4 regions of the Kitasatospora sp. NPDC059747 genome follow, and region 2 is predicted to be linked to each of the others. Evidence: riboswitches for the same ligand, from Rfam matches in the RefSeq annotation. Region 2 holds a riboswitch; each other region holds the start of a gene.

Region 1 (7,418 bases), on a different contig from region 2:
TCCCGTCCAGCTCCCGCCCCAGGTAGAGCAGTCCGGCGCACTCGGCCGCGATCGGACCGCCGGAGGCGGCGAACTCCCGGATCGCCGAGCGCAGTTCCGCGTTCCCGCTCAGCTCCCGGACGTACAGCTCGGGGAAGCCGCCGCCGATGACGAGCCCGGCGGTGCCCTCGGGCAGCCCGGAGGCGTGCAGCGGGTCGAACGGGACGACCTCCGCCCCGGCGGCGCCGAGGAGTTCGGCGTTCTCGGCGTAGGAGAAGGAGAACGCGGCGCCGCCCGCCACGGCGATCCGGGGCCGGCCGGCGACCGGCGCGACCTCGGCCGCCGGGTCCCACGGCTCGGCGTCCAGGGCCGGTGCGGTCCGGGCCAGCGCCAGCACCGCGTCCAGGGCCACCGAGGCGGCGACGAGGTCGCCCATGTCCGCGACGGCCTTCAGGGCCTCCGCCGACCGCTCCACGGCCGGGATCAGCCCGAGGTGGCGCGAGGGCGTCGCGACGGCCGTGGAGCGGCGCAGCGCGCCCAGCACGGGCACGCCGGAGCCCTCCTCCAAGGCCTCGCGCAGCAGGTGCTCGTGGCGGTCGGAGGCGACCCGGTTGAGGATCACCCCGGCGAGCCGCACCTCCGGGTCCCAGGAGGCGAAGCCGTGCACCAGCGCGGCCACCGAACGGGACTGCGAGCTGCCGTCCACCACGAGCACCACCGGCGCGCGCAGCAGCTTGGCGACGTGCGCGGTGGACGCCAGCTCCCCGCGCCCCGACGCCCCGTCGAACAGCCCCATGACGCCCTCGACGACGGCGACGTCGGCCCCGGCCGCGCCGTGCAGGAACAGCGGCGCGATCCGCTCCGGCCCGCACAGGAAGGCGTCCAGGTTGCGGCCCGGTCGCCCGGCGGCCAGCGCGTGGTAGCCGGGGTCGATGTAGTCCGGGCCGACCTTGTGCGGGGAGACGGCGAGCCCGCGGGCGGCGAGCGCGGCGATCAGGCCGGTGGCGACGGTGGTCTTGCCCGCGCCCGAGGAGGGCGCGGCGACGACGAGGCGGGGGATGCTCAAGGAATCACCATTCGATGCCGCGCTGGCCCTTGCGGCCGGCGTCCATGGGGTGCTTGACCTTGGTCATCTCGGTGACGAGGTCGGCGAAGCCGGTGAGCGCCTCGGGGGCGTACCGGCCGGTGATGACGACGTGCTGGCTGCCCGGCCGGTCCTCGAGCACGGACACGACCTCCTCCGGGTCGACCCAGCCCCAGTGCATCGGGTAGGTGAACTCGTCGAGCACGTAGAAGCGGTAGGTCTCGGCCGCGAGGTCGCGCTTGACCTGCTCCCAGCCCTCCTTGGCGGCGGCCTCGCTGTCCATCTCCATCTCGCTGGAGCGCTGGATCCACGACCAGCCGGAGCCCATCTTGTGCCAGTCGACGGTGCCGCCCTCGCCGGAGGCACCGAGGACGCGCAGCGCGTTCTCCTCGCCGACCTTCCACTTGGCGGACTTCACGAACTGGAACACCCCGACGGACCAGCCCTGGTTCCAGGCCCGCAGCGCCATGCCGAACGCGGCCGTGGACTTGCCCTTGCCGGGGCCGGTGTGCACGGCGGTGATCGGCTGCGTGCGGCGCTGGCGGGTCGTCAGGCCGTCGTCGGGAACGCTCTCGGGAACACCCTTGGGCATGCTGCTCAGGCCGCCTTTCGCATGGTGGTTGCACGGTTGTCGCGACTGTCGCGGACGAGCGAGGCGACGCCCTCGGCGCGCAGTTCGTCCAGGGTGACGGCGGTGCCGCCGAGGTGTCCGGCGAGGGTGCGGGCGAGGCCGAGCCGGACGGGGCCGGACTCGCAGTCCAGGACGACGCTCGCGACGCCCTGGGCGGCGAACAGCCCGGCGGCGCGCCGGGACTGCGCGAGCGCGTCGCGGCCGCCGGTGGCCCGTCCGTCGGTGACGACGACGACCAGCGGGCGGCGGGCCGGGTCGCGCAGCCGCTCGATCCGCAGCACCTCGTGGGCGCGCAGCAGGCCGGCGGCCAGCGGGGTCCGGCCGCCGGTGGGCAGCGACTCCAGCCGGGCCGCGCCGACCTCGACGGACGAGGTGGGCGGGAGCGCCAGCTCGGCGCCCGCGCCGCGGAAGGTGATCATGCCGATCTTGTCGCGCCGCTGGTAAGCGTCCATCAGCAGCGACAGCACGGCGCCCTTGACGGCGGTCATCCGCTGCCGGGCGGCCATCGAGCCGGAGGCGTCGACGACGAACAGCACCAGGTTGGACTCGCGGCCCTTGCGCACCTGCTCGCGGAAGTCGTCCTTGCGCAGCACGAGCGCGGCGCCGGCGCGCCCGCGCGCCACCTGGTGCGGCGCGGCGGCCTGGAGGGTGGCGGTCAGGTGCAGGCGGCTGAGGGCGCCCTGGGGGCGTCGCGCGCGGACGGTGTACCCGCTGTCGGTCTCGGCGGGGGAGCGGCGGCCCTGCGCGCCGTGGCCGGTGCCGCGCACGGCGAACAGCCGGGTGCGGTACGGGTCGCCGGCCGCGACCGGCGCCGACTCCCGCGCGGGGGCGGGGTGCTGGGCTGGGACGGGCTGCTGCTCGGGGAGGTCCGGGGCGGCGGCGTCGGAGGCGGCGGCCTCCGGGGCCTGCGGACCGCTCTCGGGCTCGGGCGCGCCGCCGCCGTCCGGGCCGGGGCCGCCGTCGTCGCCGGGGCCGGGGCCGTCGCCGTCCGGGTCGTCGCCGTCACCGTCACCGTCGGTCCCGGGGGAGTCCTCCGGGGAGTCCTCGGGCTGCGCGTGCTCCTCCAGCGTCCGGTCCAGCTGCTCCTCGTCCAGTCCGGGCGCGTCGAACGGGTTGCGGCGGCGCCGGTGCGGCAGCGCGAGCTGGGCGGCCTTGCGGACGTCCTCCTCCAGCACCTCCGTGCGCCCGTCCCACGCGGCCAGCGCGACGGCCGTCCGCGCCATGACGATGTCGGCGCGCAGCCCGTCCACCTCGAACGCGGCGCACACGGCGGTGATCTGCCGGAGCGCCACGTCGGTGAGCTCGACCTTGGGCAGCAACTCCCGTGCGGCGGTGATCCGTTCGGCGAGCGCCCGCTCATCGTCGGCGAACCGCGCCGCGAAGCCGGCCGGGTCCGCGTCGTAGGCGAGCCGCCGCCGGACGACCTCGGCGCGCTCGGCCGGGTCGCGCGTCGCGGCGATCTCCACGGTCAGGCCGAAGCGGTCGAGCAGCTGCGGCCGCAGCTCGCCCTCCTCCGGGTTCATCGTGCCGACCAGCAGGAACCGGGCCGCGTGCCGCACCGAGACGCCCTCGCGCTCGACGTAGGAGCGGCCCATCGCGGCGGCGTCCAGCAGCAGGTCGACGACGTGGTCCTGGAGCAGGTTCACCTCGTCGATGTAGAGCACCCCGCGGTGCGCCTTGGCGAGCAGTCCGGGCTCGTACGCCTTGACGCCCTCGGCGAGCGCGCGCTCCAGGTCGAGCGAGCCGACGATCCGGTCCTCGGCCACGCCGACCGGCAACTCGACCAGCTGGGACGGCCGTTCGCTGCTCCCGGAGGAGGCGTGCGGTCCGTCCGGGCACTGCGGGTCGGGCGCGGCCGGGTCGCAGGAGAAGCGGCAGTCGTCGACGGTGGCGATGGACGGCAGCAGGCCGGCCAGCGCGCGGACCATCGTCGACTTGGCGGTGCCCTTCTCGCCGCGCACCAGCACGCCGCCCACGGCCGGGGAGACCGCGTTCAGCAGCAGTCCGAGCCGCAGGTCGGTCATCCCGACGACCGCGGTGAACGGGTAGCGGACGTCACTCATGCGTTGCCAGCCTCCTCAGGCGCACCGGGCGGCAGGAACGGCAGCGTTCCGGCCGCCGGCACCCCGCCCTCGATCAGCTTCCACAGCGCGTCGGTGTCCGCGTGCTCCTCGATCAGGTCCCCCAGGCGGTCCAGCCGGGCCTCGCGCGCCTCGGCGAACGAGGTGTCCGGCGCCGGGACGAACGCGCGGCCCGCCAGCGCGGCCACCTCGCGCAGGAACTCCCGGCGGAACCCGTCGTTCTCCAGCGCGCCGTGCCAGGTCGTGCCCCACACCGAGCCCACCCGGCATCCGTCCAGGAAGGGCTCCCCGCCGTCCACGGCGACCACCCCGTGGTGGATCTCGTAGCCCTCGACGCGGTGCCCGTAGGCCTCGCCGACCGGCCGGGCGAGCACCTTCTCCACACCGAACCGCACGCGCGTCGGCAGCAGGCCGAGCGCGTCGACGGCACCGGCCTTGGACTCGACGTCGTCGACGATCGAGCCCGCCAGCATCTGGTAGCCGCCGCACACACCGAGGACCGGCAGCCCGGCCGCCGCCCGCGCCCGCAGCGCCGGCTCCAGCCCGCGCTCGCGCAGCCAGGCGAGGTCGGCCACGGTGGCCCGGGTGCCGGGCAGCACGACGAGGTCGGCGTCGGCGAGCTCCTCCGGCCGGGTCGCCCAGCGGACGAGCACGCCGGGCTCCTGCGCCAGCGCGTCCAGGTCGGTGAAGTTCGACAGCCGGGGGAAGCGCACCACGGCCACCCGCAGCACGTCCGCCCCGAGCGGCCCGCGCCCGTCGACCCGGTCCACGACCGTCGACAGGTCCAGCGAGTCCTCGGCGTCCAGCCACAGCCCCGGCAGCATCGGCAGCGTGCCGAGCACCGGACGGCCGGTCAGGCCGTGCAGCATCTCCAGACCGGGCGCCAGCAGCCGGGCGTCCCCGCGGAACTTGTTGACGAACCAGCCGGCCACGTGCCGCTGGTCCTCCTCGGACAGCAGCGCCAGCGTCCCGTACATCGCCGCGAACACGCCGCCCCGGTCGATGTCGCCGACCACGACGACGGGCAGCCGGGCGGCCGTCGCCAGGCCCATGTTGGCGATGTCCCGGTCGCGCAGGTTGATCTCGGCGGGCGAGCCCGCGCCCTCGCACACCACCACGTCGTACCGGCGGCGCAGGTCCGCCAGGCATTCCAGGGCGCGCTCCAGCAGGACGGGCTTGCGCTCGCGGTAGTCCAGCGCGCCCACCTCGGCGACCGGCCTGCCGAGCAGCACCACCTGGCTGCGGCCGTCCGCGCCGGGCTTGAGCAGCACCGGGTTCATCGCCGCCTCCGGCTCCACCCGGGCGGCCTGGGCCTGCATCGCCTGGGCCCGGCCGATCTCGGCGCCGTCGGCCGTCACGAACGAGTTCAGCGACATGTTCTGCGCCTTGAACGGCGCCACCCGGACGCCCCGGCGGGCCAGCCACCGGCAGATGCCCGCCGTGACGACGCTCTTGCCCGCGTCCGAGGTCGTCCCCGCGACCAGCAGCGCGTTGGTCATGCCCTTCCCCTCCTCAGCAGCGATCGCAGCAGGACGTGCCCCGCGACCGTCGTACCCAGCGCCAGCGCGCCCACCCGCCGCGACAGCGCGCAGGCCCGCTCGATGTCGTCCACCGTCACCGGCCGCAGCTCCGCGCCCAGCACCGGCCGGTGCTCGACGCGCTCGCCGTACTGCAGCGTGCCGCCCAGCCGCACGCCCACGGCGCCCGCGAACGCCGACTCGGCCTGCCCCGCGTTCGGGCTCGGATGCGCCGAACCGTCCCGCCGCCACACCCGCCAGGCCGTCCGCGGCTGCGGCGCGGCGGCCACCGTCAGCAGCGCCGTCAGCCGGGCGCCCGGCCAGCCCGCCACGTCGTCCAGCCGGGCCGAGGCCCAGCCGAACCGGGCGTGGCGCGGCGAGCGGTGACCCACCATCGCGTCCAGCGTGTTGACGGCGCGGAAGGCCAGCAGACCGGGCGTGCCGGCGAGGGCGCCCCAGGCCAGCGCGTTCACGACGGCGTCCGCGGTGTTCTCGGCCACCGACTCCACGACGGCGCGGGCGATCTGCTGCCCGTCCAGCGCGCTCGGGTCGCGCCCGCACAGGTGCGGCAGCCGCTCCCGGGCGGCGGGCAGGTCGCCCGCGGCCAGCGCCCGGCCGATCGTGCGCGCCTCCCGGGTCAGCGAGGTGCCGCCGAGCACCGTCCAGGTCGCGGCGGCGGCCAGCGCGGCCCGCCCCAGCGGCCGGCGGCCGGCCGTCCGCTCCAGCGCCACCGCGCCCGCCGCGACGGCGCCCACGCAGAGCGTCGTGTACGCGGCCCCGGTGGCCCGGTCGTCGCGCCACATCCGGCGCTCCAGGCGGGTCGCCGCACCGCCGAAGACGGCCACCGGGTGGCCGCGGCGCGGATCGGCGTAGCGGGCGTCCGCCAGGTAGCCCGCGACGGCGCCGACCGCGAAGGCGGCGGCGCGGGTCAGCGGGCGCACGACGGAGGGGGACAGGGGAGGGCTCGGCGGGTCGGGGCAGCCTGCATCGCGTGCGAGTCCTCACTCAGGGTCCGCGCCCTGGATCGACGTACCGGGGGCGAGAGTCTCCTGGCTTCCGGGTCGAACGCACCCCCGGAGCCTTCCAGCAGCACGTCAGCGAAGACTGACGGTCCGCCGTGGCGTCGTTCCGGCCGTGCTCCCCGGTGACAGTGGCGGGACCGCGCCGGACTCGCACCGGCTTCCTCTGCATGCCTCCGTTTGGCCCTGGGATCCCATCACGCGGCCGAACCGGGAGTCAACCGAGGTCACGGAGGGGTTGGTCACACGCGGGAGGCCCGGCGCGCGCCCCCGAACGCCCCCGTCACTACCTCCGAGTACTGCCGCCGCAGGGGCATGACATCCTGTGCGATCCTCCAGCGGTCCGCGCGCGCCCTCCCCGGCGCTTCGTGCGTTCGGCGGCTGGGGGCCCGTTCGTACCGGCCCTAGCGTTCGTTCACATGCGACGAAGACAGCCTCCGCCCGCCCTGCCCCCGGTGCCGTTCTCGCCCGCCGCGGCCCGCGCCCACCGCGCCGGGCTCGGCCTGACCCCCGAACAGGTCGCCGGCGGCATGGCCGCGCACGGCGTCCGGCTGCTGCCCACGCACGTCATCGCCTGGGAGAGCGGCGAGCTGCGCCCCACCGAGGAGGAGTTCATCGCCCTCGCCCGCGCCCTGTGGTGCCCGCCCGCGCAGCTCATGGGCACCCGCCCGGCCCGCCTGCGCGACCACCGCGTGGCCCGCGAACTGAGCCAGGACACCGCCGCCCGTCGCATCGGCGTCGCCCTGCGCGTCTACCAGGAGGCCGAACTCACCGGGACGTGGGACGGCGACGAGGAGCGGACGCACGCGCTCGCCCAGGTGCTCGGACTGCGGCTCACCGAACTCGTCGAGGTGACCGGCCGCGGCGCCGAGCTCGACCAGCGGCTGCGCAGGTGCGTGGACGGCCGCTGGCAGCCCCACCTGCGGGCGGTCGCGCGGCTCGTGCCGGTCCACGAGGACGACCTCGCGACCGTCCTGACGGCCCTGCACCAGGAGCACCAGGTGTCCTCCCCGCACTGGGGCGCCGCGACGCCCACCCTGCCCCCGCGCGACCGGCCCCTGGCCCCGCGCTTCTGGGAACTCCTCGGCCGCCTCCACACGGAGATCC
Region 2 (7,418 bases):
CATCACGCTGGCGATCATGCGCCTGTCGCCGAACCCGGTGCTCTCCAGCACGGCGTGGTTCTACATCTGGGTCTTCCGCGGCACCCCGGTGCTGGTCCAGCTGCTGTTCTGGAACTTCCTGGGCTCGCTCTGGGCCAACATCTCCATCGGCATCCCGTTCGGCCCGGCCTTCTGGTCCGAGCCGACCAACCAGGCGATCCCGCTGTTCGTCGCGGCGCTGCTGGGCCTCGGCCTCAACGAGGCCGCGTACATGGCCGAGATCGTCCGCGGCGGCATCCAGTCCGTGCCGCTCGGCCAGACCGAGGCCGCGCACGCGCTGGGCATGAGCCAGTTCAAGACCATGCGGCGGATCATCCTGCCGCAGGCGATGCGCGTGATCATCCCGCCGACCGGCAACGAGACCATCTCGATGCTGAAGACCACCTCGCTGGTCTCGGCGATCTCGCTGGAGGAGCTGCTCCGGGCCGGCCAGAACATCTACTCGCGCACCTTCCAGACCATTCCGCTGCTGCTCGTCGTCAGCATCTGGTACCTGCTGATGACCTCGATCCTCACCGTGGGCCAGTACTACGTCGAGCGGCACTACGCCCGCGGCGCCAACCGTGCGCTCCCGCCGACCCCGCTGCAGCGGCTGCGGCGGCTGTTCGCCGGCAAGCCCGTTCCGCGGGCCGAGAACGACGTGGTCCCGGGCATCGAGGGAGGCGGTCACGTATGACCGATCTGACCAAGCCCACCGACTCCCGGCCCGTGCCGATGGTCGAGGCGCAGGGCGTGCGCAAGTCCTACGGCCTCGTGGAGGTGCTCAAGGGCATCGACCTGGAGGTCCGCAAGGGCGAGGTGTTCGTCCTCGTCGGCCCCTCCGGGTCCGGCAAGTCGACCTTCCTGCGGTGCATCAACCACCTGGAGAAGATCAACGGCGGCTTCCTCTCGGTCGACGGCGAACTGGTCGGCTACCGGATGAAGGGCGACCGGCTCCACGAGCTGAAGGAGAGCGAGGTCGCGCAGAAGCGCCGGGACATCGGCATGGTGTTCCAGCACTTCAACCTGTTCCCGCACATGACCGCGCTCGAGAACGTCATGGAGGCGCCGGTCCAGGTCAAGGGCGAGTCCAAGGCCGAGGCGCGCGAGCGCGGCATGGCCCTGCTGGAGCGGGTCGGCCTGTCCGACAAGGCGAAGAGCTACCCGTCGCAGCTGTCCGGCGGCCAGCAGCAGCGCGTCGCGATCGCCCGCGCGCTGGCCATGAAGCCCAAGCTCATGCTCTTCGACGAGCCCACCTCGGCGCTCGACCCGGAGCTCGTCGGCGAGGTGCTGGACGTCATGCGCGGCCTCGCCGAGGAGGGGATGACGATGATCGTCGTCACCCACGAGATGGGCTTCGCGCGCGAGGTCGGCGACGCGCTGGTGTTCATGGACGGCGGCGTGGTCGTCGAGTCCGGCAACCCCCGCGACGTCCTCACCAACCCGCAGCACGAGCGCACCCGGTCCTTCCTCTCGAAGGTCCTCTGAGCGTGCGCTGAGCGAGCAACCCTTGGCGCCCGGCAGGCCGATCCTGCCGGGCGCCGCCGTTTTCCCGATCCGGGTAATAGGCTGGACGCAATCAGCCCGTTACCGAACCACTGGAAGGACCGCCGTGGAGCTCGCCTCCTACGCCGATCTCGCCGTTCGGCTGGTGAACACCGAGGAACCCGAGCGCGGCACCGACACGCTGACCTCGGTGGACGCCGTGCGCGCCCTGTTCTCCGAGTCCTCTCGCGCCGCCGCCCTGGCCGACGAGTCCGACCTGCCCCGCCTGCGGGCGGTGCGGACCAGGCTGCGCGGGGTCTTCGAGGCCGCCGCCGAGGGCGACGAGGTACGTGGCGTCGACCTGCTGAACAGCCTGCTCATGGAGTACCCCGTCAGCCCGCTGGTCTCCGGCCACGACTACCTCGACGACGCCGGCCGGCCGCGCTGGCACCTGCACCTCGCCGACAACTCGCCCACCGCCACCGCGCACTTCAGCGCCGTCGCGTGCATGGGCCTGGCCGTCCACCTCACCGAGCTCGGCGCCGACCGGCTCGGGATCTGCCAGGCCGCGCCGTGCCGCAACGCCTACCTCGACACCTCCACCAACCGCTCCCGGCGCTACTGCTCGGACCGCTGCGCCACGCGCGCCAACGTCGCGGCCTACCGGGCCCGCAAGCGCCAGGAGGCCCAGGACGCGGCGCTCGGACCGCAGCAGTTGCAGGCCTAGACGCGCATCCGCCAGTGCCGTGGCACTAGAGCTCGGCGTCCACCCAGACGCCGAGGCGGCGGGCCAGCCCCGGGACCCGGACCAGCCCGGGGGTCAGCAGCAGTCGCTCCAGCCGGCGACCGGGCGCCAGCCAGGCCGGGCGCGGGCGCAGCCGCAGCAGCACCCGGCCGAGCACGAGCTCGTCCGGAACGGCGCCGTAGCTGCGGCTGTCGCTGTCGACCGGCCGGTTGTCGGAGAGCAGCCACCAGCCCTTCGCCCGGCGCTCGGCCGCCCGCTTGACCACCAGCAGGTCCTGCTGGAACGGGTGCCGGAAGAGCACGACCGCGCCCGGGCGGATCCGCGCGCCGTACCGGACCAGCAGCTGGTCGCCCTCGCGCAGGGTCGGGACCATCGACGGTCCCGCCACGTCGACCAGCCCGAACGGCACCGTGCCCGCCCGTGCGCCGTCCCCCGGTTGCGTCATCCGCGCCACTACTCCTCCTCCCGGCCGCCGCGTCCCAGTGTGCCGTACGGACCGTCACCTGTCCGATGTCCGGATTACCCCGGTTCCGGATCGGCCTTTTGCCCTAGGCCCACCGCCCGATCGCGAAACCGGGAGGCCGGAAGGGTAGTCTCGGGCGCGGGAAGACGATCTAAGGAAGGACTCCCATGTTCTCTCGTCTGTTTGCACCGCGCGCCACCGCCCACGCCCACTGCGACCTGCCCTGCGGTGTGTACGACCCGGCGCAGGCCCGGATCGAGGCCGAGTCGGTCAAGGCCACCCAGGAGAAGTACCAGGCCAACGAGGACCCGCACTTCCGCGCCCGCGCCATCATCATCAAGGAGCAGCGCGCCGAGGCCGTCAAGCACCACATCTCGGTGCTGTGGAGCGACTACTTCAAGGCCCCGCACTTCGAGAAGTACCCGCAGCTGCACCAGCTGATCAACGACACCCTGAAGGCCGCCTCGGCCACCAAGGCGTCCACGGACCCGGCCACCGGCCAGGCCCTGCTGGACCTGATCGCCGAGGTCGACAAGATCTTCTGGGAGACCAAGCAGGCCTGAGCCTGACGCGTCGCCACGTCGAGAGCCCCCGCCCGGACCACCGGGCGGGGGCTTTCGCGCGTCCGGGCCGTGCGTTCACGTCCGTTCATCTCCGTACACATACCTGTAAGGACTGCATTGCCGTATTGGCTGTTATGCTGCCAAGGCGTCCGAGGGAGAAGTCCGGTGTGAATCCGGCGCTGACCCGCAACGGTGAGCACGCCCCCGGGGCCGTGCCAGCCCGATCGCCCCCGGCCGCTGAACTCCCGACAACTCGCCGAGGACTGCGAGGGGATGGCGCCCGGGCCCGCACCCGGCCGGCGCCGGCCCCGGCACACCCACGGCCCGAGGCAAGGCGCCCGAACAGATCGTGAGAAGGCCACCGGAGTCCCGCCGCATACCCGCCGTGCCCCTCGCCGCCGGCCTGGCCGCCGCCCTGCTGCTCTCCCTCGTGTGCGGCGTGGCCCTCGGCTCCGCCGGACTCGGCTGGACGCGCGTCCTGCGGCTGCTCGGCGCCGGACTGACGGGCGGTCGGCTGGAGGCCGAGGAGGCCGCCGCGTACGCGATCGTCTGGGAGATCCGGCTGCCGCGCACCGTCCTGGCCGCCGTGGTCGGCGCCGGGCTCGCCGCCACCGGGGTCGCCGTGCAGGCCCTCGTGCGCAACGCCCTCGCCGACCCGTTCGTCCTCGGCGTCTCCTCCGGCGCCGCCGTCGGCGCCAACGCCGTCCTGCTGCTCGGCGCCTTCGCCTCGCTCGGCGTGTGGGCGATCTCCGCCTCCGCGTTCGGCTCCGCGCTGATCGCCATGGTGCTGGTGTACCTGGCCGCGCGCACCGCCTTCGGACTCACCCCACTGCGCCTCGTGCTCACCGGCACCGCCCTCTCGTACGGCTTCTCCGCGCTGACGGCGCTCATGGTCTTCGCCGCCGCCCGCGGCGAGGCCGCCCGCGACGCCATGATGTGGCTGCTCGGCAGCCTCGGCGGCGCGACCTGGGGCTCGGTGCCGATCGCCGCCGCCACCGTGCTGGCCGGACTCGCCCACCTCGCTTGCGCCGCGGGGCGGCTGGACGCGCTGGCCATGGGCGACGAGACCGCCGCCTCGCTCGGCGTCGACCCCGACCGGCTGCGCCGCGAGCTGTTCGTGGTGACCGCCGCCGTCACCGGCACGGTCGTCGCCGTCAGCGGGGCGATCGGATTCGTCGGGCTGATGGTCCCGCACCTCGCGCGGATGCTGGTCGGCGCCGGGCACCGCCGGGTGCTGCTGGTCGCGCCGCTCGCCGGGGCGCTGCTGCTGGTCTGGGTGGACATCGTCTCGCGCACCCTGCTCGCCCCGGCCGAACTGCCCGTCGGGGTGGTCACCGCGGTGCTCGGGGTGCCCTGTTTCCTGCTGCTGATGCGTCGTCGCGGCCACGCGCTCGGAGGCCGCTGATGGACCTCGCCCTCGACTCCGTCTCGGTGGAGCTGGCCGGCACCCAGCTCGTCCACGACATCGCCCTGAAGGCCTCCGCCGGGCAGGTGGTGGGGCTCGTCGGGCCCAACGGCAGCGGGAAGTCGACGCTGCTGCGCTGCGTCTACCGGGCCCTGCGGCCCGCCGCCGGGGCCGTCCTGGTGGGCGGCGACGACCTGCACGCGCTCGCCCCGCGCGAGGCCGCCCGGCGGGTGGCCGCGCTGCCGCAGGAGCACTCCGCCGAGTTCGACTTCACGGTGGCCGAGGTGGTCGCCATGGGCCGGCTGCCGCACCGGCGGGGCTTCGGCGGACCGTCGGACGGCGACCTCGGGCGCTGCGCGGAGGCGCTGCGCCGGGTCGGCGCCGGGCACCTCGCCGAGCGCGGCTTCCTGGGCCTGTCGGGCGGCGAGAAGCAGCGCGTGCTGATCGCCCGCGCGCTCGTCCAGGAGCCGCGCCTGCTGGTGCTGGACGAGCCCACCAACCACCTCGACATCGGGCACCGGCTGGAGGTCCTGGCGCTCGTCCGCGCGGCCGGGCCGACGGTGCTCACCGCGCTGCACGACCTCAACCTGGCGGCCGGGCACTGCGACCTGCTGTACGTCCTGCGGGCCGGGCGGATCGTCGCCTCCGGGCCGCCCGCAGAGGTGCTCGAACCCGGCTTGCTGGCCGAGGTGTTCGGCGTCCGGGCCACCCCCGTGCGGCACCCGGGGACCGGGGCCGTCCACCTGCTCTTCGACCGGCTCTGACCGGCCGTCACCCCTTTCATCGACCCCGAGGAACCCCCTTGCGCACCAAGGCCGTTGCCGCCACCGTCCTGCTCGCCCTGGGACTCACCGCCTGCGGCGCCGAGATCGCCCCGGGCGGCGGGGCCACCGACGCGTCCGCCCACTACCCGGTGACCGTCGACAACTGCGGCACGAAGCTCACCTTCCCGCGGAAGCCCGCCCGCACGGTCACCTACGACGTCGGCATCACCGAGCTGATGCTCTCCCTCGGCCTCGCCGACCGGATGGCCGGCTACGTGATGCCCGACGACAAGGGCCGGATCGACCAGGTGGCCTGGAAGGACGGCTACCAGCGGACCGCGTGGCTCTCCAAGGCGCAGATCACCAAGGAGATCGTGCTCGATGCCAAGGCCGACCTCGTCCTGGCCGGCTGGCACTACGGCTACGACGAGGGCCGCGGCTTCACCCCGGAGGCGCTCAAGGCCGTCGGCGTCGGCTCGTACGTGCTCACCGAGTCCTGCCGCAGCGGCAAGGGCACCGAGCGTGGTGTGATGTCCCCGCTGGACGCGCTCTACACCGACCTGGCCAACCTCGGCGAGATCTTCGACGTCAAGGACCGGTCCGACAAGCTGATCGCCGACTTCAAGGCGCAGGTCGCCGCCGTCTCGCAGCCCGAGCGCCGGCCGTCCGTCTTCCTGTACGACAGCGGGCAGGACAAGCCGTACACCGCCGGGAAGTTCGCCGCGGCCGACGAGATCATCACGAAGGCCGGCGGGCGCAACGTGATGGGCGACGTCGCCGACTCCTGGATCACCACCGGGTGGGAGAGCGTCGTCCGGCGCGACCCCGAGGTGATCGTCATCAACAACTACGGCGACACCGGCGCGGACGCCAAGCGGGCGTTCCTGAAGTCCTTCCCGCCGCTGGCCGGGGTCTCCGCGATCAGGAACGACCGGATCTTCGTCCTGGACTACGCCGACCTCGTCGAGAGCCCGCGCAACCCGGCCGCGATCACCGCGCTCGCCGCGTACCTGCGCGGCGGGCAGGGCGGCTGACCGGCCCCGCCCCGGCCCCTCCGGCCGGGCGTACGCTCGGAGTACGAACCGACGGACCCCGACCGGAGGAGCGACATCATGACCGCCATGGCGGCGCCGACGGCCTTCGACCCCCGCGCCCTGCGCGAGGGCATCGAACGCAGCGACGCCGGGATCCTGCTCACGCTGTACGCCGAGGACGCGGAACTGCGCGTCGTCGACCACCGGACCCAGCCCAGCCACCCCCTGGTGATGCACGGGCGGGACGAGATCGGGGCCATGCTGAGCGACGTCTACGGGCGCGAGATGACCCACACGCTGGAACAGGTGGTCGTCCAGGGCGACCACGTCGCCTTCATGGAGTCCTGCCGCTACCCCGACGGCGTGCGGGTCCTGATGACCTCCATGGCCGACCTGCGGGACGGACGGATCGTCGACCAGACCTCCGTCCAGGCCTGGGACGAGACCGGTCCCGGCCAGTAGGCTCGGCCGCATGATCCGCACCGCCCTCCCCACCGACGTCCCCGTCATCCGCGCCATGATCCGCGAACTGGCGGAGTACGAGAAGGCCCCGCACGAGGCGGTGGCCACCGACGAACAGCTGCACGACGCGCTGTTCGGCCCCGCACCGGCGCTGTTCGGCCTGATCGCCGAGGACGACGCCACCGGCGAACCGGCGGGCTTCGCGGTCTGGTTCCTCAACTTCTCCACGTGGCGCGGCACCCACGGGATCTACCTGGAGGACCTGTACGTCCGCCCGGAGTCCCGCGGCGGCGGCCACGGCAAGGCGCTGCTGCTGGAGCTGGCCCGGATCGCGGTGGAGCGCGGCTACTCGCGGGTGGAGTGGTCGGTGCTCGACTGGAACGAGCCCTCGATCGACTTCTACAAGGCGCTCGGCGCGGTGGCGATGGACGAGTGGACCGTGTACCGGCTCACCGGCGACGCCCTCACCGCCGCCGGGA
Region 3 (7,418 bases), on a different contig from region 2:
CCGGGAGGCCTCGGCCGCGGCCGCCAGCGCGGTGTCCGCCCCGGCCGGCACCGGGACCTGGGTGACGTCGGCGGCGATCAGGTGCTCCCCGGTGTCGTCCGGCGGCAGGTCGTCCGGCAGCGTCAGCAGCACCCGTTCCCTGGTGAGCAGCAAGGTCGCGCCGCAGGGGGCGCAGCCGGTCAGGTACCGCACGTTGGCCGGCCGGGTGATCAGCGCCGCATCGGCCCCGGCCGCACTGCAGTGCTCCCGCAGCCGCTCCCGCCGACCCGCGTACGCATCAGACATGCGTCGAGCCTACGAAGCCCGCCCCCGATCCGCCCGCCGAGAACCCCCGACGGGGGCGCGACCTTTACCTACCCGCGCCCCCGGCGGCGCCGTCACCCCCCTTCCGGATCGATGAGCCCCCTCCGGTAGGCGGGCACGAGGTGCTGCGGGACGAGCAGTTCCCGCCCGTTCACCGTGATCGGGACGAGTTTCGGCGCGCTCGCCTTCCACTGGGCCCGGCGGTGCCGCGTGTTGCTGCGGGACGTCTTGCGCTTGGGTACGGCCATCGGGGTCTCCTATCGGGTGGTGTACGGGAGCAGGGCCATCTCGCGGGCGTTCTTGATCGCCCGGGCCATCGCCCGCTGCTGCCGGACGGTCAGCCGGCTGACCCGGCGGCTGCGGATCTTGCCGCGATCGGAGACGAACTTCCGCAGGAGATCGGTGTCCTTGTAGTCGATGTACTCGATACCGGCTGTGACCAGCGGGTTGGGCTTGGGCCTCGGCGGGTTGAGTCGTTTACGCACAGTGATGATCCTCAGGCGACTGGGTCGAGCAGGTCGTGGAAGGCGTCGGGCAGCGCCTTCCAGCCGGATTCGCCGGCGGCGAGTTCGGCGTCGGTGAGCAGGCAGGAGTCGAGGAGGTGGGTGATCCCGTCCGTGTCCAGGCCCTCGGCCGTGAAGCTGAGCTGCTGCACGCGGTCGCCGTGGGCCGGGTGCCAGTCGAGGGCGGCGGCGGCCTGGCGCGCGGGCGGGTAGAGGTCCCAGGCCGCGTCGGGCAGCGCGGAGAGCCACGGCCCGCACTCCTCCACCGCGAGGTTCGCCCCGGCCGCGTCCCATGCGAGCTCCCTCCTTGCCCGCCAGCGGGCAGGAGGGGCCCATGGTCGGGCCGGTTGGCCAGCCAGAAGCGGCCGCGGCTGCGCTGGGCCGCCGGGACGAGCAGTTCGAGCGCCTCGTGCAGTCGCTGCGGGTGCAGCGGCCTGCGGCGCTCCCACACCATCGTGGTGACCCCGCCCTCGTCGTGCTCCTGCGGCAGCAGCGCCAGCGCCGGGTTGACCCGGTCGCGGGCGGCCGCGACGTCGAAGCCGCCGAGCGCGGCCCGGGTGAGCGCACCGGTGGCGAGCCGCACGACGCGGGCGGTGGGGTGGAGCTGGCGGAGCATCGCGAGCCCCGGCGTGTGCGCGGTCGCGCGCGGGACGGCGAGGGTGGTCGCGTACTCGATCTGGTGGGCGAGGGCCTCCGCGCGGGTGCGGGGGTCCTCCGGTGCGGTGTGCTCGCCGTGCTCCACGAGGTCGTCGGGGACGGAGAGTTCGCTCGTGAGCCGGTCGGGGTCGACGGCGGCGACGACGCCCGCGAGCTCGACGGCCTCCGCCAGGGGCCGGCCGTCGACCTCGCCGCCGGCGATGACCTCGACGGCCGGGTGCGGATCGCTGCCGCCCCACAGTTCGACCACCGCGAGCCCGTGCCGTCCTTCGTCCGCGATGCGCAGCAGCCGGGGCAGCAGGTCCTCCCGCAGGGCGCAGCACGGGCAGTCGTTGAGCAGCGGTACGTCGGCCGGGTCGAACTCGCCGCCCGCGTCGCGCAGTCGGCGGTGGACGACGCCGCGGGAGGCGTCCCGCAGGTCGTGGTGGAGGACCACCGCGTCGACCGCGCCGCGCGCCAACTCCTCGACGGCACTGCGGCGGTGGTCGGCGTGCAGCCCGGCGACGACCACGACGGGCAGCCTGGTCCCGTCCGCGCCGCTCACCAGCTGGCCTTGCGGACGCCGGGCAGGTGGCCCGCGTGGGCGAGAGTGCGCAGATTGATCCGGGAGAGGCCGAAGGCGCCGACGTAACCGCGCGGGCGGCCGTCGACGGCGTCGCGGTTGCGGATCCGGGTGGCGCTGGCGTCGCGCGGCTGGCGGGCGAGTTCGGCCTGGGCGGCGGCGCGCTCGGCGGGGGCGGTGCCGGGGTGGGCGATGGTCCTCTTGAGCTCGGCGCGGCGCCCCGCGTAGCGGGCGACGGTCTCGCGCCGCCGTTCGTTCTTGGCGATCTTGCTCTGCTTCGCCATCAGACCTTCTCCCCCCGGGCCCGGATCCGGGCGACGGCGGCCTCGACCCCGATCGCGTCGATCGTGCGGATCCCCTTGGCGCTGAGCGTGAGCCGGACGTACCGACCCTCGCCCGGCAGCCAGTAGCGCTTGCGCTGGATGTTGGGGTCGAAGCGCCGCGGGGTGCGGCGGTGCGAGTGCGAGATCGCGTTGCCGAAGCCCGGCCGGCGGCCGGTGAGCTGGCAGTGGGCGGACATGGGGGCTCCCAAAACGGTCCGGGAATGGGCGGGACGGAGGTCACGTTACACCAGATGAAAATGACATCCATTTCGGTGTACGGTTCCAACCCGGCCCCGAACCGCCGCACCACCCGACCCCTCCGGAGGACCTCATGGCCCGCAGCGAACTGCGCCCCGTCATCAAGCTCCGCTCCACCGCCGGCACCGGCTACACGTACGTGACCCGCAAGAACCGCCGGAACGACCCGGACCGGATGGTGCTGCGCAAGTACGACCCGGTCGCGCGCGAGCACGTCGACTTCCGCGAAGAGCGCTGACCGAAGAGCGCCGGAACGAAGAACGTCGAACGAAGAGCGCTGATCCCCCGCCGAGGAGGCACCCCCATGAAGCCCGGAATCCACCCCGCCTACCGGCCCGTCGTCTTCCGCGACAAGGTCGGCGGCCTCTCCTTCCTCACCCGCTCGACGGTCACCAGCGACCGCACGGTCGAGTGGGAGGACGGCAACACCTATCCCGTCATCGACGTCGAGATCTCCTCGGCGAGCCACCCCTTCTACACCGGCCAGTCCCGCGTGCTCGACACCGCGGGCCGCGTCGAGCGCTTCCGCCAGCGCTACGGCGACCGGCACAGCTGACCCGGCGCAGCCGGCCCGGAACGCGCGCGACGGCGCCTCCCCACCATGGGGAGGCGCCGTCGCGGCAGGCGTGCGGCAGCCGCACTCAGGAGCGTTCGGCGCCCCAGCGCTTCTCGACCCCGGCCAGCTTCCAGTACGCGATCGCCGCGGCCCAGACGACGACGAACAGCCCGGCGATCGCGTAGCCGACGTTGTCGAGCGAGATGTCCGCGATCCAGCCGGTGACCGGATCGGTCAGGTCCAGCTTCTCGTGCAGCACGCCGACCAGCTCGATCGTGCCGATGATGAACGCCACCGCGATCGACAGACCGGTGATCGTCAGGTTGTAGTACACCTTGCGCACCGGGTTGGAGAACGCCCACTGGTACGCGAAGTTCATGAACGTCCCGTCCAGCGTGTCGAACAGGCTCATCCCCGCCGCGAACAGCAGCGGCAGGCAGACGATCGCGTACCAGGGCAGCCCGGCGGCCGCGCCCGAGCCGGCCATCACCATCAGGGTCACCTCGGTCGCGGTGTCGAAGCCGAGGCCGAGCACCATGCCCACCGGGAACATCTGGCCGGGCCGGGTGATCGAGCGGGTCGCCCGGTTCAGCACCCGGGCCATGAAGCCGCGCGAGTTCAGGTGCTGCTCCAGCTCGGCCTCGTCGTACTGCCCCGCGCGCATCGCCCGGAACACCTTCAGGATGCCGAGCAGCGCCGCCAGGTTGAGCGCGCCGATCAGGTAGAGGAACGCGCCTGAGGCCGTCGTGCCGACCATGCCGAGCCACTGGTGGGTGGTCGACTCGTCGTCCATCAGCGTGTTCGCCAGCTGCGCGCCGCCCGCGACCAGGGCGGCCATGACGACCACCATCGACGAGTGCCCGAGGGCGAACCAGAAGCCCACCGAGACCGGCCGCTTGCCGTCGGCCATCAGCTTGCGGGTGGTGTTGTCGATCACCGCGATGTGGTCGGCGTCGAACGCGTGCCGCATGCCGAGCGTGTACGCCGTGATGCCGAGGCCCACCCCGAAGACCTGGGTGCCGACGGCGTAGTTGTGCGGCGCCACCAGGAAGACGAGGGTCCCGAACGCCACGACGTGCATGGCCAGGATCACCCCCATCAGCCCGGCGGTGCGGACGGTGTCCTCTCTCCTCCACCGGAAGGTGGGCAGCACGGCGGGCGCGGCCTCGGGGGCGGCGGTTTCGGGCAGGGTCATCTTCGGATCACGCTCCAGCACCTCGTGGAAAGACGTTCGTGAGATGCCGTGGCCGGTCTCCTGGCTGACGGGGCTCCCGTACCCGCCTTCCCAGGCGCGCGAAGCGCCCAGTGGCGTCTGGGTACGGGCGGACTCCCCCGATCACAGTGGCGAGGGCCGCTCCGGACTGGGACCCCTGAGGGTCCGTCACCGGTCTTCCCGAGCACCACGGCGGGGAACACCGTAGGGGTCCCGGGCCGACCCTTGCAAGGCTGCGCACCTACGCAGGTGTCCAGGATCACAGGTCGTGAGCTGCCAGAATGTCCGCATGCATCTCGTACCGGCCGACCGCGCGGGCCACCGCACCATCGACGGACACCGGGTCTGCGAGGCCATCGCCGCGATCGGCGACGCCGCGCACGTCCGCTCGTGGTCCGAGCGGTTCTCCCTGCTCGCCGACCCCGGGCGGCTCGCGATCCTGCTCGCCCTGCACCGCGCCGGACCGCTCGCCGTCACCGACCTCGCCGTCGCCACCGGCATGCGCGACCCGGCCGTCTCACAGGCCCTGCGGCTGCTGCGGACGGCCGGCGTGGTCACCGGGGACAAGGACGGACGCGTCGTGCGCTACCGGCTCGTCGACGAGAGCATGCGCCCCCTCCTCGACGAGTGCGCCGCGGCCGACCACGAGGAGCCCGCCGCCGCGGCGGGCTGACCTCCCGGGCCTGATTCACCGCGGGAAGCCGACCCGATGAGTACGATCATGGCGTGCCGACCCACCCCCACGCCTGGCCCGCCGACCGCTGGAACACCCGGCCGGTCAGGGCGCGCGTGCTGGCGGTCGCCCGCACCCTCACCTCCGCCACCCGCGTCCTCGACGTCCTCACGCTCCTGAACCGCGACGGCATCGAGCGCTACGCCACCGTCAACCCCGGCTCCGCCTTCGCCGACGGCCTCGACGACTACCTGCGCGGCCTGCCCGGCATCACCCTGCTGGACTGGGAGGAGGCCGTCCGGCACCGCTTCGACCTGGCCGTCGCCTGCGCCGTCCACTCCTCGATGCACCGCCTCGACGCCCGGCTCGTCGTCCTCCCGCACGGCGCCGGCTACAACCGCCTGGTGACCGAGTCCACCGGCGACACCGTCAGCGCAGCCGGCCTCTCCCGCAACGAACTCACCCACCACGGCCGGGTCTTCGTCGACGTCCTCGGCCTCTCCCACCCGGAACAGCTCGACCGGCTGCGGGTCTCCTGCCCCGAGGCACTGGACGTCGCCCAGGTCGTCGGCGACCCGTGCTTCGACCGCATGCTCCGCAGCCTGCGCCTGCGCGACTCCTACCGGGCCGCCCTCGGCGCCGTCGACGGCCGGCGGCTCGTCGTCGTCAACTCCACCTGGAGCGAGCACTCGTTATTCGGCCGCCGCCCCGACCTGCCCCGACGCCTCGTCCGCCGGCTCCCCGCCGACGAGTACACGGTCGCCGTCGTCCTCCACCCCAACATCTGGAACCGGCACGACCCCGAGGCCCTGCTCGACGACGCCCGGCGGATGGGCCTGCGCCTCGTCCCGCCCCACCAGGGCTGGCAGGCCGCCCTCGTCGCCGCCGACTGCCTGATCGGCGACCACGGCTCGGTGTCCGTCTACGGCGCCGCCCTGGAACGCCCCACCCTGCTCGTCGCCACCGGCGGCCGAGGGCCACGTGCATCTCCGGCCGCTCGGGAAAGGTGTCCCGCAGAGCCTGGCAGATCTGCTCCGGGCTCCACTTGCGCTCCAGGTGCTGCTGGATGAAGTCCCGCAGCTCGGGATTCTGCCCGATCTTGCCGGGCTTGGGCCGCGGCCGGCGGGCGTCGGCGCGGGCCTGTGCGGCGTGGGGCCGGTAACTTCCGCTGCCCGGATGACGGTTGCGCCGGATCTCCCGGCTGACCGTGGAGGGGCTGCGGCCGAGCTCCGCGGCGATCGCGCGCACGGTGGCTTCCTCCCGGAGCCGGTCGGCGATGTGGATACGTTCGTCCTCGCGCAGGTACCGGGACGGGCCCGAAGGCGGCACCGCCGCGTGAATCGGTGGCGCCGCCTTGTGCGGGCCCAACGGATTGCGGCCGTTACGCCACTCACGTCCGGTCCGCGGGTGGACCCCGACGAGCCGGGACGCCTCGATGTTGCTGTAGCCCTGTCGCACGAGTCGGAAGTATTCCGCCCGCTCCGCACGCAGCCGCCGGCATCCCTGCGGCTTCCGGTCCTCGCGGATCTCGAAGTCCATCGCTTCCCCCGAGCTGGGGTGTTACGACAACCCCTAGTGTCCTGCGCCTGAAATCTGCTTCATATCTGTAGCCTGTGTCCATGGCGCGTATGGGGCGGCCGATGGCCGAGCTGACCTTGACCGATGACGAGCGCGAGACGCTGGTCCGCTGGTCGCGGCGGGCGAAGTCGTCGCAGGTGCTGGCCCAGCGATGCCGGATCGTGCTCGGCTGCGCGGACGGAAAGACGAACCAGGAGGTCGCCGCCGAGCTCGGCATCTGGCCGCAGACGGTCGGCAAGTGGCGGCGGCGTTTCCTGGAGCGTCGGCTGGAGGGGCTCGCGGATGAGCAACGCCCTGGCGCCCCGCGGAAAATCGGTGACGAGCGGATCGAGGAGCTCGTCGTCGCCACCCTGGAGCGGACCCCCAAGGACGCCACCCACTGGTCGCGGGCGTCGATGGCCGCCGAGACGGGACTGTCGAAGTCCACGGTCGGCCGCATCTGGCGGGCCTTCGGTCTCAAGCCGCACCAGGTCGACACGTTCAAGCTGTCGAAGGACCCGCAGTTCATCGACAAGGTCCGCGACGTGGTCGGGCTCTACCTGGACCCGCCGGAGCGGGCCTTGGTCCTGTGCGTCGATGAGAAGTCCCAGATCCAGGCCCTCGACCGCTCCGCACCGGTGCTGCCGATGATGACGGGTATGCCCGAGCGTCGCACCCACGACTACCTGCGCAACGGCGTCACCACGCTGTTCGCCGCCCTCGACGTGGCCAGTGGCGAGGTCATCGGCTCCCTCCACCGTGGCCACCGCGCGGCCGAGTTCAAGAAGTTCCTCGCCAGGCTCGACAAGGAAG
Region 4 (6,910 bases), on a different contig from region 2:
GGGCAGACCGTCGCCATCGTCGACGCCAACGACGACCCCAACGCCGAGTCCGACCTGGCGACCTACCGCGCGCAGTACGGGCTGCCTGCGTGCACCACCGCCAACGGCTGCTTCAAGAAGATCGACCAGAACGGCGGCACCAACTACCCGGCCGGCGACACCGGTTGGGCGGGCGAGATCTCCCTCGACGTCGACATGGTCTCCGCCGCCGCCCCGAACGCCCACATCCTGCTGGTCGAGGCGAGCTCGGCGAACATGGCCGACCTCGGCGCCGCCGTCAACCAGGCCGTCGCCCAGGGCGCGAAGTTCGTGTCCAACAGCTACGGCGGCCCCGAGGACTCCACCGACACCTCCTCGGACAGCCAGTACTTCAACCACCCCGGCGTCGCCATCACCGTGTCCTCGGGCGACTCCGGCTACGGCACCGAGTACCCGGCGGCCTCCCAGTACGTCACCGCCGTCGGTGGCACCTCGCTGACCCGCGACTCCAGCGCGCGCGGCTGGCACGAGACCGTCTGGGGCTCCAGCTCGGGCGGCAACGGCGCCGGCTCCGGCTGCTCGGCCTACGACCCCAAGCCGAGCTGGCAGAGCGACAGCGGCTGCTCCAACCGGACCGTCGCCGACGTGTCCGCGGTCGCCGACCCGGCCACCGGCGTCGCCGTCTACCAGACCTACGGCGGCAGCGGCTGGGCCGTCTACGGCGGCACCAGCGCCTCGTCGCCGATCATCGCCGCCGTCTACGCCGACGCCGGCACCCCGGGCGCGAGCGACTACCCGTCCCAGTACCCGTACCAGCACACGAGTGCGCTCAACGACGTGACCAGCGGCGCCAACGGCACCTGCTCCCCGTCCTACCTGTGCACCGCGGGCCCCGGCTACGACGGCCCGACCGGCCTCGGCACGCCGAACGGCCCGACCGCCTTCCGGGCCGGCACCAGCACGGGCAACACCGTGACGGTCACCAACCCGGGCAACCAGAGCACCACCACGGGCAGTGCAGCCTCCCTGCAGATCCGCGCGACGGACTCCGCCTCCGGCCAGAGCCTGACGTACAGCGCGAGCGGCCTGCCGACCGGGCTGTCCATCGACGCCTCCAGCGGCCTGATCAGCGGCACGGCGTCGACGGCGGGCACGTACAACGTGACGGTGACGGCGAAGGACGCCACCAACGCCTCCGGTTCGACGAGCTTCACCTGGGCCGTGTCCGCCCCGGGCGGCGGCTGCACCGGTGCGGGCCAGTTGCTCGGCAACCCGGGCTTCGAGACGGGTAGCGCCTCGCCCTGGACCGCGACCGCCGGCGTGATCGACAACTCCGCGAGCGAGGCCGCCCGCTCCGGCTCCTGGAAGGCGTGGCTCGACGGCTACGGCAGCAGCCACACCGACACCCTGAGCCAGACCGTCACGATCCCGGCCGGCTGCAAGGCGTCGCTCGGCTTCTGGCTGCACATCGACACCGCCGAGACCGGCACCACGGCCTACGACAAGCTCACCGTCCAGGCCAACTCCACCACCCTGGCCACCTTCTCCAACGTCAACGCGGCCAACGGCTACACCCTGCACACCTACGACCTCTCCTCCTTCGCCGGGCAGAGCGTCACCATCAAGTTCACCGGCACCGAGGACGCCTCGCTCCAGACCAGCTTCGTGATCGACGACACGGCCCTCAACGCCTCCTGACCGACCAGGCCCGACAGGTACGACAGGTACGACAGGTACGACCGGTGGGGCCGCAGCCGACTGCGGCCCCACCGGCACGTCCGCGGTGGCGCCGAATCCCGACGTCGTCTCCTGACGTCGTCTCAGCATCCGGACGAATGGCCGAATCCCCGACGAAGCGACCGCGGATAGGCCGTAGGCTGGCCGTGCAGCTGGTTCGCCCCGTCCGCCAGGCGGGGCGTCGCAAGAGGGAACCCGGTGACGCCATTCAACTGGCCAGTCCGGGACTGCCCCGCAGCGGTGAGTGGGAACGACCGCCGTCATACGCACTGGGCCCGGGCCGGGTCTGGGAAGCGACGGCCAGTAGGTGACCGCCCTTCAAGGGCCGGCCGTGCCCGCGAGTCCGAAGACCTGCCCGCTGCCCGCGTGCGACCGTTCGCGCGCGGCCATCCGGTGACCTCGAGGGCGGGTCGGCGACCACACCAGGCGGAGCTGCCCGTGCAGCGGTTCGCCCGGTGCGTCATCCCTTCGCGTCCTCGTCCCGTCGCCGGGTACTTGAGAGACAGACTCGCGAAGGAGAGTCCCTTGACCACGAAGTCCGCAGCCGCGGCGACCCTCGCCACCGCGTACGGCTACCCCCGCCAGGGCCGGGGCCGGGAGCTCAAGAAGGCGATCGAGGGGTACTGGAAGGGCGCCGTCACCGCCGAGACGCTGCTCGCCACCGCCGCCGACCTGCGCCGGGGAAACTGGCAGCAGCTCGCCGACTCCGGCATCGAGGAGATCCCGACCGGGGACTTCTCGCTCTACGACCACGTGCTGGACACCACCGTCGCGGTCGGCGCCATCCCGTCCCGCCACCGGGACGCCGTCGATGCCGACCCGCTGGACGGGTACTTCGCCATGGCGCGCGGCACCCAGGACGTCGCGCCGCTGGAGATGACCAAGTGGTTCGACACCAACTACCACTACCTGGTACCCGAGTTGGGACCGGGCACGGCCTTCGCCGCCGATCCGGCCAAGGCGGTCGGCGAACTGCGGGAGGCCCTCGCGCTCGGTCACGCCGCCCGCCCGGTGCTGGTCGGGCCGGTCACCTACCTGCTGCTGGCCAAGCCCGCCCCCGGCGTCGACGACGACTTCCGGCCGATCACCCTGCTCGACCGGCTGCTGCCCGTCTACGCGGAGCTGCTCGCCGCTCTGAAGGCCGCCGGCGCCGAGTGGGTGCAACTGGACGAGCCCGCGCTCGTCCAGGACCGCACCCCCGCCGAGCTCAACGCCGCCGCCCGCGCCTACCGCGAGCTGGGCGCACTGACCGACCGTCCGAAGCTGCTGGTCGCAAGCTACTTCGACCGTCTGGGCGAGGCGCTCCCGGTCCTCGCCAAGGCCCCGGTCGAGGGCCTGGCGCTGGACTTCACGGGACCTGCCGCCGCCAACCTGGACGACCTCGCCGCCGCCGGCGGGCTGCCGGGCAAGCGGCTGGTGGCCGGCGTGGTCGACGGGCGCAACATCTGGATCAACGACCTGGAGCAGTCGCTCGCCACCCTGGCCACCCTGCTCGGGCTCGCCGACCGGATCGACGTCGCGCCGTCCTGCTCCCTCCTGCACGTGCCGATCGACGCCACGCTCGAACGCGACGTCGACCCGCAGATCCTGCGCTGGCTCGCCTTCGCCAAGCAGAAGGCCGCGGAGGCGGCGCTGCTGGCCCGGGGTCTGCGCGAGGGCACCGGGGCGATCACCGCCGACCTCGCCGCCAACCGCGCCGACCTCGCCTCCCGGGCCGGCTCGCCGATCACCCGGGACCCGGCCGTCCGCGCCCGCTCCGCCGCCGTCACCCTCGACGACACCCGCCGCGCCCAGGCCTACCCGCAGCGCGCCGAGGCCCAGCGCGCCCGCCTCGGCCTGCCCCTGCTGCCGACCACCACCATCGGCTCCTTCCCGCAGACCACCGAACTGCGCCTCGCGCGCGCCGACCTGAGCGCGGGACGGATCGACGACGCCGCCTACCGGGAGCGCATGGAGGCGGAGGTCCGCGAGGTCATCGCTTACCAGGAGAAGGCGGGCCTCGACGTCCTCGTCCACGGCGAGCCCGAGCGCAACGACATGGTCCAGTACTTCGCCGAGCGGCTCACCGGCTACCTCGCCACCCGCCACGGCTGGGTGCAGTCCTACGGCACCCGCTACGTCCGCCCGCCGGTCCTGGCCGGGGACATCTCCCGCCCGCACCCGATGACCGTCGACTGGTTCCGCTACGCGCAAGGCCTGACGGACCGCCCGGTCAAGGGCATGCTGACCGGCCCGGTCACCATGCTCGCCTGGTCCTTCGTGCGCGACGACCAGCCGCTCGCCGAGACCGCCCGCCAGGTCGCCCTCGCCCTGCGCGACGAGGTCACCGACCTGGAGGCCGCCGGCGCGGCCGTCGTCCAGGTCGACGAGCCGGCCCTGCGCGAGACCCTCCCGCTGCGGGCCGCCGGCCGCCCGGCCTACCTGGACTGGGCGACGGAGTCCTTCCGTGTCGCCACCTCCGGCGTCCGCGCCGACACCCAGATCCACACCCACATGTGCTACGCCGAGTTCGGCGCGATCATGACGGCGATCGACGAGCTCGACGCGGACGTCATCTCCCTGGAGGCGACGCGCTCGCACATGGAGGTGGCCGGGGAACTGGCCGGGGCGGGCTACCCGCGCGAGGTCGGTCCGGGGGTGTGGGACATCCACTCCCCGCGCGTGCCGAGCACCGAGGAGGCCGTGGCGCTGCTGCGCGCGGGCCTCGCGGCGATCCCGGCCGAGCGTCTGTGGGTCAACCCCGACTGCGGCCTGAAGACCCGCGGCTGGGCGGAGACCCGCGCCTCCCTCGACAGCCTCGTCGCCGCCGCCCGCCACCTGCGCGAGGAACTGGCGGGCTGATCCGACCCCCTTCCCCGGGGACAGCACAAGGCCCCGCCCGTGTCCGGCCCGCCGCGACAGAGGCCTGGACACCGGCGGGGCCCGCTCGGTCACACCCCACGGTGCGGGTGGAACCCCTGCCCGGTCTTGCGGCCGAGCAGGCCCGCCTCGACCATGCGGGAGAGCAGGGGCGGGGGTGCGAAGAGCGGCTCCTTGTACTCGTCGTACATCGACCGAGCGATCGCCTCGACGGTGTCGAGGCCGATGAGGTCGGCGAGTCGGAGCGGACCCATCGGGTGGGCGCAGCCGTGGACCATGCCGGCGTCGATGTCCTCGGGGGTGGCGTGGCCGGCTTCGGCCATCCGGATCGCGGACAGCAGGTAGGGCACGAGCAGGGCGTTGACGACGAAGCCGGCACGGTCGCGGGAGTGGACGACGTGTTTGCCGAGGACGTCGCGCGCGAAGGCCTCGGCGCGGGCCAGGACGGGTGGGGAGGTGTGCAGGGAGGAGACGAGCTCGACGAGGGGCATCACCGGGGCCGGGTTGAAGAAGTGCAGCCCGAGGACGTGCGAGGCACGGCCGGTGGTGTTGCCGAGGCGGGTGACCGGGATGGACGAGGTGTTGGTGGCGAGGACCGCGTCGTCGTCGGCGAGGACCTTGTCGAGCGCGGTGAGCACGTCCGTCTTGAGGTGTTCGTCCTCGATGACGGCCTCGACGACGAGCTGGCGGTCGGCGAGCGCTTCGAGGTCGTCGGCGAACAGCAGGTGGGCCCAGGTGTCCTCGCGGTCGGTCGGGCTGATCCGGCCGCGGTCGACGGCGCGGTGCAGGGAGCGGTCGATGCGGCCGCGGGCGGCCCGGAGTGCGGACGGGTCCCTCTCGCAGACGATGGTGTCCAGGCCGGCGCGGGCGAAGACCTCGGCGATGCCGGAGCCCATCTGGCCGGCGCCGACGACGGCGACGCGGCGGATCGCGTCACGGTTGGTCTGGTCACGACCGGTCTCGTGACGGCCGGTCTCGTGACGGCCGGTCTCGTGACGGCCGGCTTCGTCACGGCTGGTCTCGTGATGGCGGATCTCGTTCAAGGCTGCCTCCGTACGGGTGGGCGGGTCAGGCCGCGGCGCGGACGCGGACGAGGTGGCGGGCGTACGCCTCGGTGGTGAGGAAGGCGGGGAGTTCGTCGCCGAGGGCGGTCTCTTCGAGGATCCGCACCGCGTGGTCGAGCAGTTCGGGTTCGACGCCCTCGCCGAGGAGCGCGGCCCGCTCGCGGTCGATCAGGCGGCGCACCAGGTCCGGGGTGGCGAGGGAGCCGCCGGTCAGCCGGGTGCAGTGGTGCTGCCACTGCCAGATCTGGCAGCGGGCGATCTCGGCGGTGGCGACGTCCTCCATCAGGCCGAACACGGCGACGGCCCCGGCGCCGCCGAGCCACGCCGTGAGGTAGCGCAGGGCGACGGCGACGTTGGACCGCAGCCCGTGGTCGGTCGGCAGGCCGGGGGAGAGGCGGTGGACGGCGAGCAGGTCGGCGGCGGTGACGTCGACGTCCTCGCGGGTGCGGTCGAGCTGGTGGGGGCGGTCGCCGAGGACGGCGTCGAAGGCGGTGTGGCAGGTGGCGACGAGACCGGGGTGGGCGACCCAGGAGCCGTCGAAGCCGTCGCCGGCCTCGCGTTCCTTGTCCGCGCGGACCTTGGTGAGGGCGGCCTCGTTGGCGGCCGGGTCGCGCTGCGGGACGGCGGCGGCCATGCCGCCGATGGCGTGGGCGCCGCGGCGGTGGCAGGTGCGCACGAGGAGGTCGGTGTAGGCGCGCATGAAGGGCTGCGTCATGGTGAGGGTCGCGCGGTCGGGCAGGACGTACCGCGGGCCGTGGTGGGCGAAGTTCTTGATGAGGCTGAACAGGTAGTCCCAGCGGCCCGCGTTCAACCCGGCCGCGTGGTCGCGCAGTTCGTGGAGGATCTCGTCCATCTCGAAGGCGGCGGTGATGGTCTCGATCAGGACGGTCGCGCGGACGGTGCCGTACGGGATGCCCAACTCGCGCTGGGCGAAGGTGAAGACGTCGTTCCAGAGGCGGGCTTCGAGGTGGTTCTCAAGCTTGGGCAGGTAGAAGTACGGGCCGCTGCCGCGCTCGATCTGGCGGCGGCCGCAGTGGAAGAGGTAGAGGCCGAAGTCGACCAGCGCGCCGATGGCCGGGCGGCCGTCGATCAGCAGGTGGGCCTCGTCGAGGTGCCAGCCGCGGGGGCGGACGACGATGGTGGCCGGGTCGTCGCCGATCCGGTAGCGCTTGCCCCCGGGCGTCGTGTCGTCGATCCGGCGCTCGATCGCGTCGATCAGGTTGAGCTGGCCGGAGACGAGGTTGTGCCAGGTGGGCGCGGTGGCGTCCTCG

The links. A riboswitch is a leader RNA that binds a small molecule or an ion and turns the genes downstream of it on or off. The one in region 2 is predicted to bind cobalamin.
Region 1: another riboswitch for cobalamin. It lies ahead of ACFV4G_RS29925 (cobalamin biosynthesis protein); the one in region 2 lies ahead of ACFV4G_RS10360 (FecCD family ABC transporter permease).
Region 3: another riboswitch for cobalamin. It lies ahead of ACFV4G_RS35400 (HoxN/HupN/NixA family nickel/cobalt transporter); the one in region 2 lies ahead of ACFV4G_RS10360 (FecCD family ABC transporter permease).
Region 4: another riboswitch for cobalamin. It lies ahead of metE (5-methyltetrahydropteroyltriglutamate--homocysteine S-methyltransferase); the one in region 2 lies ahead of ACFV4G_RS10360 (FecCD family ABC transporter permease).

What each region holds. Positions count from the first base shown of each region.
Region 1 is NZ_JBHWGV010000082.1:36,212-43,629, forward strand. Features, by position in the region: gene ACFV4G_RS29905 (cobyrinate a,c-diamide synthase) at 1-1,045, opposite strand, end outside; gene cobO (cob(I)yrinic acid a,c-diamide adenosyltransferase) at 1,050-1,655, opposite strand; gene ACFV4G_RS29915 (putative cobaltochelatase) at 1,661-3,757, opposite strand; gene ACFV4G_RS29920 (cobyric acid synthase) at 3,754-5,274, opposite strand; gene ACFV4G_RS29925 (cobalamin biosynthesis protein) at 5,271-6,233, opposite strand; cobalamin riboswitch at 6,335-6,479, opposite strand; gene ACFV4G_RS29930 (helix-turn-helix domain-containing protein) at 6,731-7,418, shown strand, end outside.
Region 2 is NZ_JBHWGV010000017.1:66,286-73,703, reverse strand. Features, by position in the region: gene ACFV4G_RS10385 (amino acid ABC transporter permease) at 1-715, shown strand, start outside; gene ACFV4G_RS10380 (amino acid ABC transporter ATP-binding protein) at 754-1,506, shown strand; gene ACFV4G_RS10375 (CGNR zinc finger domain-containing protein) at 1,631-2,230, shown strand; gene sodX (nickel-type superoxide dismutase maturation protease) at 2,256-2,693, opposite strand; gene sodN (superoxide dismutase, Ni) at 2,879-3,274, shown strand; cobalamin riboswitch at 3,387-3,525, shown strand; gene ACFV4G_RS10360 (FecCD family ABC transporter permease) at 3,621-4,679, shown strand; gene ACFV4G_RS10355 (ABC transporter ATP-binding protein) at 4,679-5,443, shown strand; gene ACFV4G_RS10350 (ABC transporter substrate-binding protein) at 5,482-6,477, shown strand; gene ACFV4G_RS10345 (nuclear transport factor 2 family protein) at 6,556-6,939, shown strand; gene ACFV4G_RS10340 (GNAT family N-acetyltransferase) at 6,950-7,418, shown strand, end outside.
Region 3 is NZ_JBHWGV010000119.1:476-7,893, reverse strand. Features, by position in the region: gene ACFV4G_RS35440 (M24 family metallopeptidase) at 1-285, opposite strand, end outside; gene rpmF (50S ribosomal protein L32) at 378-551, opposite strand; gene rpsR (30S ribosomal protein S18) at 561-794, opposite strand; partial or broken gene ACFV4G_RS35425 (CobW family GTP-binding protein) at 800-2,007, opposite strand; gene rpsN (30S ribosomal protein S14) at 2,004-2,309, opposite strand; gene rpmB (50S ribosomal protein L28) at 2,309-2,545, opposite strand; gene rpmG (50S ribosomal protein L33) at 2,680-2,844, shown strand; gene ACFV4G_RS35405 (type B 50S ribosomal protein L31) at 2,911-3,162, shown strand; gene ACFV4G_RS35400 (HoxN/HupN/NixA family nickel/cobalt transporter) at 3,248-4,357, opposite strand; cobalamin riboswitch at 4,390-4,582, opposite strand; gene ACFV4G_RS35395 (ArsR/SmtB family transcription factor) at 4,665-5,048, shown strand; partial or broken gene ACFV4G_RS35390 (hypothetical protein) at 5,102-6,016, shown strand; partial or broken gene ACFV4G_RS35385 (helix-turn-helix domain-containing protein) at 5,910-6,587, opposite strand; gene ACFV4G_RS35380 (IS630 family transposase) at 6,677-7,418, shown strand, end outside.
Region 4 is NZ_JBHWGV010000149.1:11,879-18,788, forward strand. Features, by position in the region: partial or broken gene ACFV4G_RS38520 (putative Ig domain-containing protein) at 1-1,677, shown strand, start outside; cobalamin riboswitch at 1,853-2,090, shown strand; gene metE (5-methyltetrahydropteroyltriglutamate--homocysteine S-methyltransferase) at 2,242-4,557, shown strand; gene ACFV4G_RS38530 (3-hydroxybutyryl-CoA dehydrogenase) at 4,647-5,504, opposite strand; gene aceB (malate synthase A) at 5,644-6,910, opposite strand, start outside.